DNA from 4 places in the Photobacterium angustum genome. Region 1 is predicted to be linked to each of the others. Evidence: predicted binding sites of a transcription regulator. Region 1 holds the regulator's gene; each other region holds the start of a gene.
What was found. The regulator PurR, encoded in region 1, represses purine synthesis genes. The targets are predictions, from matches to a motif close to TNANGNAAACGTTTNCNTNA.
Positions count from the first base shown of each region.

Region 2: a site for PurR is predicted at 1,963-1,982, ahead of BTO08_RS09150 (NCS2 family permease). Genes of this name have one in related genera too.
Region 3: a site for PurR is predicted at 1,641-1,660, ahead of folD (bifunctional methylenetetrahydrofolate dehydrogenase/methenyltetrahydrofolate cyclohydrolase FolD). Genes of this name have one in related genera too.
Region 4: a site for PurR is predicted at 1,066-1,085, ahead of purL (phosphoribosylformylglycinamidine synthase). Genes of this name have one in related genera too.

Region 1 is NZ_MSCJ01000001.1:1,031,607-1,034,824, reverse strand. It holds gene BTO08_RS04435 (FecCD family ABC transporter permease) at 1-14, shown strand, start outside; gene BTO08_RS04430 (heme ABC transporter ATP-binding protein) at 11-850, shown strand; gene purR (HTH-type transcriptional repressor PurR) at 1,255-2,259, shown strand; cyclic di-GMP riboswitch class I at 2,458-2,548, shown strand; gene BTO08_RS04420 (TfoX/Sxy family DNA transformation protein) at 2,683-3,218, shown strand, end outside.
Region 2 is NZ_MSCJ01000001.1:2,090,540-2,093,757, forward strand. It holds gene gpt (xanthine phosphoribosyltransferase) at 105-563, opposite strand; gene BTO08_RS09150 (NCS2 family permease) at 633-1,922, opposite strand; gene BTO08_RS09160 (aminoacyl-histidine dipeptidase) at 3,006-3,218, shown strand, end outside.
Region 3 is NZ_MSCJ01000001.1:490,068-493,285, forward strand. It holds gene galU (UTP--glucose-1-phosphate uridylyltransferase GalU) at 1-647, shown strand, start outside; gene folD (bifunctional methylenetetrahydrofolate dehydrogenase/methenyltetrahydrofolate cyclohydrolase FolD) at 714-1,571, opposite strand; tRNA gene BTO08_RS02120 (tRNA-Arg) at 1,879-1,955, shown strand; gene tig (trigger factor) at 2,424-3,218, shown strand, end outside.
Region 4 is NZ_MSCJ01000001.1:2,141,667-2,144,884, reverse strand. It holds gene mltF (membrane-bound lytic murein transglycosylase MltF) at 1-814, opposite strand, end outside; gene purL (phosphoribosylformylglycinamidine synthase) at 1,261-3,218, shown strand, end outside.

The sequences.
Region 1 (3,218 bases):
GTCAGATGTCATGATGTTAAGTCATTCAGAAAAGGTCGATTTTACAGTAAGTAGCGACAAAGTCTGTGTTATCCAGGCTCGCGACTTATCATTACAATTCGGTGATAAAGTCCTGCTAAATCATCTTGATATTGATATTCACGCAGGAGAAGTCACCGCATTACTTGGGCCAAATGGTGCAGGTAAAAGTACCCTGTTAAAAGTATTATGTGGTGAGATTACGCCAAAATCAGGCACGGTTTCTTTCTTTGATCAACCTCTTAATAATTGGGCTCGGGAAGAATTGGCATGTCACTTAGGTGTCCTTCCACAACATAGCGCATTATCTTTTGCCTTTACCGCTAAAGAAGTTGTCGAGCTAGGCGCAATTCCTTTGCAACTCACGTCGCTTGAGCTGAAAGATGCGACAGCATCAAGCATGCAATACGTTGACATTAACAACTTAGCTAAACGTCTATACCCCACCTTATCGGGTGGTGAAAAACAGCGTGTACACCTTGCCCGAGTTTTAACACAACTCAGTAAAGCCGGTGATAAATGTATCTTGATGTTAGATGAACCAACTTCAGCACTCGATCTCGCCCACCAGCATCACACCTTACAAATTGCCAAAAATATGGCCATGCAAGGCGCTGCTGTAATTGTAGTATTGCACGATTTAAACCTTGCAGCCCAGTACACTGATCGGATGATTTTCCTTAACGAAGGAGAAATAAAAGCCGACGGCACGCCAACACAAGTTCTTACTCCTGAAGTAATAGACACCTTATATGGTTGGCCAGTAAGTGTTCATACGCATCCAAGTGGTGATTTTCCTTACCTTTTATCAGCCAATCATTCTGTTTTTTAATGTGTTATCTGTTAATGACTAGATATACACAATAAATTGACCCTATTAGCATGACAAACATCGAGTTTTTACGGTTAATGATCAATTAATTCAATCAAGTTGAATAGAAAGATTGCACAACGCAAAACACACAGTAAAATGTGAGCGCAAGCGATTACACGTGTAATTAGTGTAAGAACAGTTTCTATCTTCTAATGCCGCATTTTACTGCGGCTTTAGTTGTTTATGATCCATGATAATTGCAACACCCTATAATTCGGTATCAAATTGAATAATTAAGTAGCTAATAACTAAAGGATCTTCATCTCTGCGAGTGAACTCGTAAGCCATAGACTACGTAATTAATCAATTTGGTATCAAAACCTTTGTCAGATCCTAATCTGACCATGATAAGAAGAATAAATATGGCAACCATTAAAGACGTTGCACGTATGGCAGGTGTATCAACTACTACAGTGTCGCACGTGATTAATAAAACACGCTTTGTTGCAGAAGCAACGCAACAAAAAGTATTGGCTGCAGTTGATGAACTTAACTACGCCCCAAGTGCAGTAGCGCGAAGCTTAAAATGTAATACAACACGTACTATCGGCATGTTAGTCACTAAATCGACTAACCCATTTTTTGCCGAAGTTGTGCATGGTGTTGAAGAATATTGTTATGGTGCAGGCTATACACTGATCCTATGTAACACCGAAGGTAACTTAGAAAAACAACGTGATTACTTACGTATGCTTTCTGAAAAGCGTGTAGATGGCCTATTGGTTATGTGCAGCGATCTTGATCAAATGCTGCTCGATTTACTTGAGCGTAAAAATGATCTTCCTATGGTTATCATGGACTGGGGCCCAGAAAGCCCACATACAGATAATATTCTAGATAACGCTGAAAACGGCGGTTACATCGCAACTAAGCACTTTATTGAAAATGGTCATAAGAAAATTGGCTGTTTATCTGGACAAGTTGACAAGTCTACTTGCCAAGAGCGCCTAAAGGGCTTCCGTAAAGCGATGGCAGAAGCAGATCTCACTGTTAATGATGATTGGCTACTTGACGGTGACTTTGAGTGTGAGTCAGCCGTTGAAGCTGCTCAGAAGTTTATCGCAATGGAAGATCGACCTACTGCTATCTTCTGCTTCAACGACATTATGGCTATGGCTCTGATCAGTACCTTTGAACAGGCAGGTCTGCGTGTTCCTGATGATATCTCAATCATTGGTTACGATAACATTGACCTTGCGCCCTACTTTGCGCCACCGCTAACAACTATCCACCAACCTAAACGTCGTTTAGGTAAAAAGGCCATCGAAATCTTGCTAGAGCGTGTAAAAGACAAAAATCATGAGCGTCAAACCTTTGAGATGACGCCTAAACTTGTTGAGAGAAAATCGGTTAAAGATCTCAACTAATAAAATTTATCTTTCTATGTTAAGGAAAAGCCGATAAGTTAACCTTGTTGGCTTTTTTTTACTTATAAAAAAACAATCATGAGTATTTATAATTATTAAGCTTATTTAAATAAGTTAAGAACAAATACCTGAACCAATATCACATTTTTGAGGGCTTAGATTTAATATTAAAAGTATTATTTAATATAACTTTATATAGTCACGAACTGGCAAATTAATTGAAAGATTAAGACGCAAAACCACCGGCCTAAAAATTATGTTAATAATTCAAGGTAGCGGGGTTACCGAAGGATTATTATTGAACCGACAATATTATGACACAAACTTAACAATATATTGACAGTATCAATGTGTAGATTAATTAATCTATTTCCTCGCTCTTAATGTTTAGGTGACACTCATATTTTTTCACCGAGTAGAAGCATGGATAAACCAATATTAAAAGATTCATTAAAATTATTTGACCATTTTGGTTCAATAAAATCACGGTCGATGTTTGGCGGTTTTGGCATTTTTTCTGGTGATACAATGTTTGCATTAGTTGTGAACGATAAACTTCACTTACGTGCAAATGCTGAAACTGAAAAGGAATTCAAACAAGCTGGCTTGGAACCTTACGTTTATAAAAAACGTGGCTTCCCTGTTGTAACCAAGCACTATGCTATACCCGATCAATGGTGGGATGAACCCACAAAGATTGTAGCTCAAGGCAGGTATTCACTGGATGCAGCAGAAAAAGACAAGCAAGAAAAGGAGAGTTGCGTACCTGACCGAATTAAAGATTTACCTAATCTACGATTATCAAATGAAAGAATGCTTAAAAAAGCAGGCATAAACACTATTGAACAACTTCTAGCAGTGGGCTCTCTTGGCGCATATAAAGCACTTCAAGAATCACAGACAAGTCCATTGAGTATTGAATTGCTTTGGGCATTGGAAGGCGCAATTAGCGGTCAACA
Region 2 (3,218 bases), 1.1 Mb from region 1:
TGTCGATTTAACGCAAAAAAAAGACGCCTTTATGGCGTCTTTAAAAACAATCTTAGTTTACAGTAGCGAGTAGCACTACTCTAGACTGTAAGAGATTAAGCTACTTATTTTTTAGCGATTGGATCGACAAAAGTAACCGCCATATCCCATGGTTGTTCAATCCACGTATCTTGTGGAATATCAACAACATAATCATCAACTAAATGTTGACCAGCAGGCTTTGCGCATACTGTTACAAATTTACCACGTGGGTACAGTTCACGAATTTTTTCAGCTGTACCGCCCGTATCGACTAAATCATCAACAATAATAAAGCCTTCACCATCACCTTCTGCTTTCTTGATCACACGCATATCACGCTGGTGATCATGATCGTAGCTTGAGATACATACGGTATCTACATGACGAATACCCAGTTCACGCGCCAAAATAGCAGCAGGAACAAGACCGCCACGGCTAACAGCAATAATACCTGTCCACTGCTCAGCTGGTAGCAACTTTTCAGCTAGCTGACGGGTGTAAGTTTGCATGTTATCCCAAGTGATGATGAATTTATTACTCATAGATAAAGAACCTCTGGATCAACGATGTTAAATCGCCATAAATAGATAAAGCTTTATGAAATCTAAAACTTAAAGGAAAATTATTTTTGCTAGGAACAATGCTGAAATAACCCAAACACTGATATTTACATCACGTCCCTTACCACTCATAGCTTTAACCGCAGCATAAGTGATGAAACCAAGGCCGATACCTTCAGCGATAGAATAAGTTAAAGGCATCAACAAACAAACTACAACAACAGGTGCAGCTTCTGTTAGATCGCGCCAGTCAATTGCCACCAACCCCGACATCATTAAAATCGCGACGTAGAATAATGCGCCTGCCGTTGCGTAGGCAGGTACCATGCCAGCTAATGGAGCAAAAAATAGAGCGAGTAAGAATAATACACCAACCGTTACCGCAGTAAGACCGGTACGACCTCCGACTGCGACACCGGACACACTCTCGACAAAAGAAGTGGTATTCGATGTACCCAATAAGGCACCAACAGAGGTTGCTGTACTATCGGCAAGTAACGCGCGATTTAAGCGTGGCAACTTGCCATCCTCACCGATTAAGTTTGCTTTTGTAGCAACACCGACAAGCGTACCTGCGGTATCAAATAAATCGACAAATAAGAAAGCAAACACAATTGAAATCAGGCCAACTTCCATTGCACCCGAAAAATCTAATTGCATGAAAGTTGGTGCAATGCTTGGTGGCATTGACATAATGCCGCCATAAGTCACTTCACCAAATGCAATACTCACCCCTGTAACAATTAAGATTGCAATTAATACTGCGGCTTTAAAGCCACGGTGAACAAGCGCTATTGTTAGAAAGAAACCGAGTGCCGCCATTACAACAGGGAAACTGGTTAAATCGCCTACTTGTACTAACGTCGCAGGATTATCCACTACAATGCCTGAGCTCTGTAATGCAATGAAAGCAAGGAATAAACCAATACCTGCAGAAATCCCGGTTCGTAGCGCCAACGGTATGGAGTTAATGATCCATTCCCGTACTTTTAATAAACTTAATACAATAAAGCACAAGCCTGATAAGAAAACAGCGGCTAACGCGACTTGCCATGTATACCCCATGCCTAGCACAACGGTATAAGTAAAGAAGGCATTCAACCCCATGCCTGGTGCTTGTGCGACAGGATAGTTAGCAAAAAATCCCATCACAAAACAGCCGATCATTGCTGCTAAACAGGTCGCAACAAATACTGCACCTTTATCCATTCCCGTATTGGCTAGCATAGTAGGGTTTACAAAAATGATGTAAGCCATGGTCAGGAATGTCGTTAAGCCAGCAAGCAACTCCGTTCGCACATTCGTGCCGTGTTCCTTTAGTTTAAATAACTTCTCAAGCATGTTTCTCAGTTCCTTGGAGATTGACACGTTAGTATTAAGCAAAAGAAAACGTTTGCGTCTTCAATTCGAGCGCGATTATAAACATCAGATCTATCAATTTCCAGAAAATATCGAGTAAATGCACAAAACTAAGACTAATAAATTTAATTTTGTTTTTTTGACTTTTAAGAACAGATAATTAGCAATATAAAATCAATACATTAGCAAAAATATGCCAAATTAATATATTTCATCTATTTTATATTTATGAGATCTACAGCAATAAAACGTTTCTAAGGATCACATCACGATGTGTGCTAACTCGTTATGACGATTTAAAGGTAAAAAAAACGCCGCTTCAAAACGAAGCGGCGGCGAATGTTGCAAATAATCGATCACGATTATTTAGTATTCTCAAGTTAGGGGGTGAACAAGCTGTTCAGTTAACTAGTCAGCAACTAGATAACAAAATTCTTAGTAACCAAAGTAGTTAGGGTAAGTAAAGTTACCTGTATATACAGAGCGGTTATTCCAAAAGTGTGTAATTGAATCAAAAATTTTCATTTTAAATCACCTTATAAATAAGTAATCCAAATTAACCACATAAAAACTATGTGCTTAATCCTTGGAGGGTAAAGACCATCGTGGTCGCACTTATCTCGGTTCCATGGAGGCGATATCTCGGGTTCATCCTGAACGTGTACAGTGTTTTCTCATACCTTTATGAGACTGTCTAAATCATAACCATTACGTAATTTACTTTCAAGCATTTTTTTTAAGCTCGTCACACTTTTCACAAAAAAACATTGTTAAACAACTTTACGCGTAATTTATTTTCAATTTTGATCGGTTAAATGTGCATTTATGATCAAAAAAATAAATATAAGAAATAATAAACTCAATATATAAAAGTAAAGCACCGTTAAATACTAATTCATTATCGTATTCGTGGTTTAAGATTTTACTTTTTTCTCTACCTCCACCGTAGTCTGAATGATATGCTAAAAAAAATGCGATAGAGTAAATCGCTACTTATATATGTCATTTGGCGGCTAATAGCCTGACAAGTGCCACTGGACCAATATTCTATAAAGGTAGGCTTCCGTGTCTGAAATCAGTCAACTATCTCCTAAAGCTGTATGGCAATTTTTCGATCAAATTTGTTCGATCCCTCACCCTTCTAAATATGAAGAACAATTAGCACAATTCATTGTTGAATTTGCAAAAAAAGAAGGCTTAGACGTTTGCCGTGATGAAATCGGTAACGTGATCATTAAAAAGCCAGCAACAGCAGGCATGGAAAACCGTAAAGGTGTG
Region 3 (3,218 bases), 540 kb from region 1:
AGTTACTTGAAGAAGTACAAGCGATTTGTCCACCAGATGTCACCATTATGCATGTACGTCAAGGTCAAGCTAAAGGTTTGGGTCATGCAGTATTATGTGCACATCCTCTTGTTGGTGATGCGCCTTTTGCTGTTGTTTTACCTGACGTGATTTTGGATGATGTTGCGAGCGATTTACGTTGCGATAATATGGCAGCGATGGTGGAAATGTTCAACGAGACTAAAGTTAGTCAGGTGATGGTTGAACCCGTTCCAATGTCTGAAGTGTCAAACTACGGTGTTGCGGATATTAATGGTGTGGAATTACATGCAGGTGAATCTGCACCGATGACGAAAGTTGTGGAAAAGCCTTCAGTTGAAGATGCACCTTCTAATTTAGCTATTGTAGGTCGTTACATTCTTCCTGCGGAAATTTGGGCATTATTAGCTCGTACTCCTGTTGGTGCGGGTGATGAAATTCAATTAACCGACGCTATTGATATGCTAATGCAGTCTCAACAAGTAAATGCATTTCATATGTCAGGTGTAAGCCATGATTGCGGTAGTAAAATTGGTTACATGAAAGCGTTTGTTGAATATGGTATGCGTCATAACCAATTTGGTGAAGAATTTACAGCGTATTTAAAGCAACTTGCTAAAAGCTTATAGCCGACGTCATAAATTGTGTTATCAAAAGAATAAGCGATGGTATTCCATCGCTTTTTTTGATTAAAATTATTCGCCGTGGAACTGTTCGCAAGCTAACATCGTATTTTCTATTAATGTCGCGACTGTCATTGGGCCAACACCACCTGGGACTGGGGTGATGTGTTTTGCTTTTTGGCTGGCAATATCAAATTCAACATCACCACATAATTTACCGTTATCTAAGCGGTTAATACCCACATCAATGACTGTTGCACCTTCTTTAATCCAAGCGCCAGGAATAAAGTTAGGTTTACCTACTGCAACTACAAGAATATCGGCACGTCGAACATGGCTCTCTAGATCTTGAGTAAAACGGTGACAAGTTGTTGTTGTTGCGCCAGCTAATAATAACTCGAGTGTCATTGGGCGACCTACAATATTAGAAGCGCCAACAATAATCGCTTCTTTCCCTCGTACTGGAATATTGTAACGATCTAAGAGGGTTATTATACCTTTAGGGGTACAAGAACGCAGCTTTGGTATACGTTGACTTAAGCGTCCAACATTGTATGGATGGAAACCATCAACATCCTTTTCAGGATCAATACGCTCTAAAATTCTCGTGCTATCCATACCGGCAGGTAATGGTAGCTGGACTAAAATACCATCAATCGTCGGATCGAGATTTAATTCATCAATAAGAAGTAATAATTCTTCTTCTGAGGCTGTTGGTGGCAGATCAAATGATTTAGAGACAAAGCCGACTTCTTCACAGGCTTTTCGCTTACTACCGACATAAATTTGAGAAGCAGGATCTTGACCTACGAGCACAACAGCTAAGCCGGGTGCACGAAGACCTGCATCTTTACGAGCTTTCACTCTAGCGGCAACTTCCTGTCGAACTGTTTGGGATATTAATTTCCCATCAATAATTTGGGCGGTCATGGTAATCCTTTTTATATAGGCTAAGCATGTGGACGCTATTATTGTGTCAGAAAATGATAACTTTAGCCACAGCGCAAACGTTTGCTTTTTGTTTGTTCAGTAATAGCAATGGTGGGCATAACAATCTTAAGTATTTATCGTTGAAGGGAATACGTATATATAATTGCGATGGAAAAAGTGAAATTAAAACAGATTGGTTTAACTTTAATCGGTTGGCAGTTTAAATCATGAAATTTAAAGTAAACGTATTGACCTTAATGATTAGCAACGTATAATCCTGCCTCGTAACTTCATGTTACACAATGATGCGCCCTTAGCTCAGCTGGATAGAGCACGTCCCTTCTAAGGATGTGGTCGCAGGTTCGAATCCTGCAGGGCGTGCCATTCTCTCTTCTTTATTTATAATCTCCAATATTTAATACATTTCTAATTTCTTCAAATACAAAAAATCATTCTATTTGTTAGTCTTGAATATCTAAAAAATGGTTTCTCTTTACTTCCTATTTGCGTTAATTCGACTGTTTTTCCAACATTTGAACCCAAAAAACGCAGAGATCTATGATTATTTTCTCCTTACCCCTTGAAATGCTCGTTATAGACCCTATCTTGTGTTTCAGTTGTAGAGCTAGATAGCAGTTTAGTCTATCTCATCTCGACGTCACCTAAGTGTGCCGTTATAATAACGCGCTTTAATTTCTAAGTTGGATGAGCAGATCTGACAGTTTAGAAATAAAGTAAAAGAATTGAGGCGTTATGGTTTTCGAGCCGTAACACGAAAAGGATGCCACCGTCAGTAAATGGCTGTTCGGCAACATCACTCAGAAAGCTGAGTAAGTTTTGAGGTTAAATATAATGCAAGTTACCGTTGAAACCACTGAAGGCCTAGAACGCCAACTAACAATCACAGTTCCTGCTGCAAACATCGAAGATGCAGTAACAGCTGAACTAAAGAAAATTGCTAAAACTCGTCGTTTCGACGGTTTCCGCCCTGGTAAAGCACCAATTAAGATGGTTGCTAAAATGTTTGGCGCATCAGTACGTCAAGACATCCTTGGTGAAGTAATGCACCGTCACTTTATCGAAGCTATCGTTAAAGAGAAAATCAATCCAGCAGGCGCGCCAACATTTACTCCAGTAGAAGTTGCTGAAGGTAAAGACCTAGTATTCAAAGCGACTTTCGAAGTATTCCCTGAGATCGCACTTCAAGGTCTAGATAAAGTTGTTGTTGAGAAGCCAGTTGTTGAAGTAACTGAAGCTGACGTTGATACAATGCTTGATACTCTACGTAAGCAACAAGCTACGTGGACTGAAGTAGACGCAGCAGCTGATGCAAACAGCCGTGTAACTATCGACTTCGTTGGTACTATCGACGGTGAAGAGTTTGAAGGCGGTAAAGCTGAAGGTTTCGCACTTGCTATGGGCCAAGGTCGTATGATCCCTGGTTTCGAAGAAGGTGTTGTTGGTAAAAAAGCGGGTGAAGAATTTACTGTAGAAGTAACTTTCCCTGAAGAATACCACGCTGAAAACCTAAAAGGTAAAGCTGCAGCATTCGCTATCAAACTTCATAAAGTTGAAGCACAAGAGCTTCCTGAACTAACTGAAGAGTTCGTTGCTAAGTTCGGCGTTGAAGACGGTTCTGTTGACGGT
Region 4 (3,218 bases), 1.1 Mb from region 1:
ATTTATCATCGAGTGCGCGTAAAAATGCACGAGTATCAACGTAATCAAACTGTTCTACATGGCCGAAGTATTTTTCTTCTAGCTGTGCTAATTCACCGCTTTGTTTTATGTGACCAAAAAACTCAATTAAGAGGGCATATAAGCTGTCATTGTTACTGTCTTTTACAAACCAGCTAATTGGTTGATCTTCAGTAAGTTCAAGTGCGATTGCTAATTCAGGGTGTGTACGTTGTAGCAGCGCAACATCAACAGAGTCAGCAACGGTATAATCTAATTCGCCATTAGCCACTTTACGCAATAGATCATCGATATCGGTTTCTTTGATCGATTGCCATGTTAGGTTGGGATATTTTTTCTTGATCTCTTCTAATTGACGTTCATGGCTAGAGCTTGCCACAACAGCCAGTGAACGATCGGTATTGGCTAACTCTTCAAGATCGCGAGGGCGGCGTTTACCTTTTTTATAAACAACCACTTGGCTTGCATAATAGTATGCAGGAGCGGGGTGAAACCCTTGTAGACGTTGGGGGGTGACGGTTAACCCTGCCGCGACAATATCAACATCACCATTTTTTAAGGCTGGAAATAAGCCTGATAGGGTAAATATGGTTTGCATTTCCAGTTTTACGCCAAGCTCTTTAGCAAAGCGTTGGGCTAATTCATAATCGAGCCCTGTTGGCCCATCTGCCCCTATATAATAAGACAGCTGATTATTTAACGTACCTACACGTAATACACCGCTTTCACGAATGCGCTCTAAAGGATCAAGTGGCTTTTCTTGCCATTGGCAACCACTTAATAATAAAGCAAGCATTAATGATATGAGTACACGGTATGTGCTGGTAAGAGATTGAAGATATATCAACAAAGCTGACCTAACTTAAAAATGAGCAGTCATTTATATCAAAGTGAACGGTAGTGGAAAAGCTGAACCCTGTCGTTGGGTGTGTTAATTCACGGATTGAAACAAAAAAATAGTCTCCTTTTGTTTTATCGGTTAGTTTTTGCTCAAAAAATCGGGTTAATGTCAAAATTACTGATAAATTCAGGATGTTTGAAAAAAAAACACGCAAACGGTTGCGTCAAGTGTTACGTCACAAAAAAAAATCGCTTATACTGCGCTGGTGCGAAATCGATTATTCATCTATTGAGTTAATAAACAGGGATAAATCAGAGGTGACATTGACGTAATTACCCCAGTTTTTTGGGAATTAGGCCAATATTACTTTTCTTTAACCGCTAATCGAGAGACGTTTGCACATGGAAATTTTGCGTGGTTCACCCGCACTGTCTGAGTTTCGCGTTAATAAGCTACTTGAGCGTTGCCGCGAATTCGATCTGCCTGTGTCAGGTATTTATGCTGAGTTTATGCACTTTGCTGATGTATCTGCTGCCCTTACTGCTGATGAGCATAGCAAACTAGCGAGTCTTTTAACTTACGGTCCAACGATTGCAGAGCACGAGCCTTGTGGCACCTTGCTACTTGTTACCCCTCGTCCGGGGACAATTTCTCCTTGGTCATCAAAATCGACCGATATTGCCCGTAATTGTGGCTTAAAATCAATTAAACGCCTTGAACGTGGTACTGCATACTATATTGAATCAACTAGCGAGCTATCAGCATCACAATTAGCGCAAGTCAAAGCGTTAATCCACGATCGCATGATGGAAGTGATTGTTGGCGATTTTGAAGCCGCGGCTGCTTTATTCAAACAAGCAGAGCCAGCACCGGTGAAAAGCGTTGATATCCTTGCTGGTGGTCGCCAGGCATTAGAGCAAGCCAACCTTACGTTAGGACTTGCCTTAGCTGAAGATGAAATTGACTACTTAGTTGAGAACTTCACCAAACTAGGTCGAAATCCAAATGACATTGAGTTGATGATGTTTGCTCAGGCGAACTCAGAGCACTGTCGACATAAAATCTTTAATGCAGATTGGACTATTGATGGTGTTGATCAAGACAAGTCATTGTTCAAGATGATCAAAAATACCTATGAGCAAAACCATGAGCACGTATTGTCAGCATATAAAGACAATGCTGCAGTAATGGAAGGCTCAAAAGTAGGGCGTTTCTTCCCCGATCCAGAATCTCGTCAATATAACTACCACCATGAAGATACTCATATCTTAATGAAGGTAGAAACGCATAACCACCCAACCGCTATTTCCCCATGGCCGGGCGCATCAACAGGTTCGGGCGGTGAAATTCGTGATGAAGGTGCAACTGGTATTGGCGGTAAACCTAAAGCAGGTTTAGTGGGCTTTACTGTATCTAACCTTAAAGTTCCGGGGTTTGAACAACCTTGGGAAACTGATTTTGGTAAACCAGACCGCATTGTTACAGCGCTTGATATTATGCTTGAAGGCCCACTTGGCGGCGCGGCATTTAATAATGAATTTGGACGTCCAAACCTATTGGGTTACTTCCGTACTTACGAAGAAAAAGTGACGTCGCATGCCGGTGAAGAAGTACGTGGTTACCATAAGCCAATTATGATCGCGGGTGGTATGGGCAATATCCGTGCTGATCACGTACAGAAAAAAGAAATTCCAGTTGGCGCGAAGTTAATTGTTCTTGGCGGCCCTGCAATGAATATCGGTCTTGGCGGTGGTGCTGCTTCATCAATGGCATCCGGTCAATCGGCAGAAGATCTGGATTTTGCTTCTGTACAACGTGAAAACCCAGAAATGGAACGTCGCTGTCAGGAAGTGATTGATCGTTGTTGGCAGATGGGTGACGCTAACCCAATTGCCTTTATTCACGATGTGGGCGCGGGTGGTATTTCAAACGCTTTACCTGAGTTGGTTGATGATGGCGAGCGTGGTGGTAAATTCCAACTTCGTGATGTTCCTAACGATGAACCAGGTATGAGCCCGCTAGAGATTTGGTGTAACGAATCTCAAGAGCGTTATGTTATGGCTGTTGCACCAGAACACATGGCGGTTTTCGATACGATTTGTAAGCGTGAACGTGCGCCGTATGCCGTTGTGGGTGAAGCGACAGAAGAGCGTCATTTAACCTTAGAAGATAGCCATTTCGACGATACGCCAATTGATATGCCAATGGATATTCTATTGGGCAAAGCGCCGAAAATGCACCGTGATGTGAAGTCACAAAAAGTAGAAGGCCAAGCGATTGACCGCAGTGGTATTGACTTAGTTGAAGCGACGCAGCGTATTCTTCGTCTGCCAGCTGTGGCTGAAAAAACCTTCCTTAT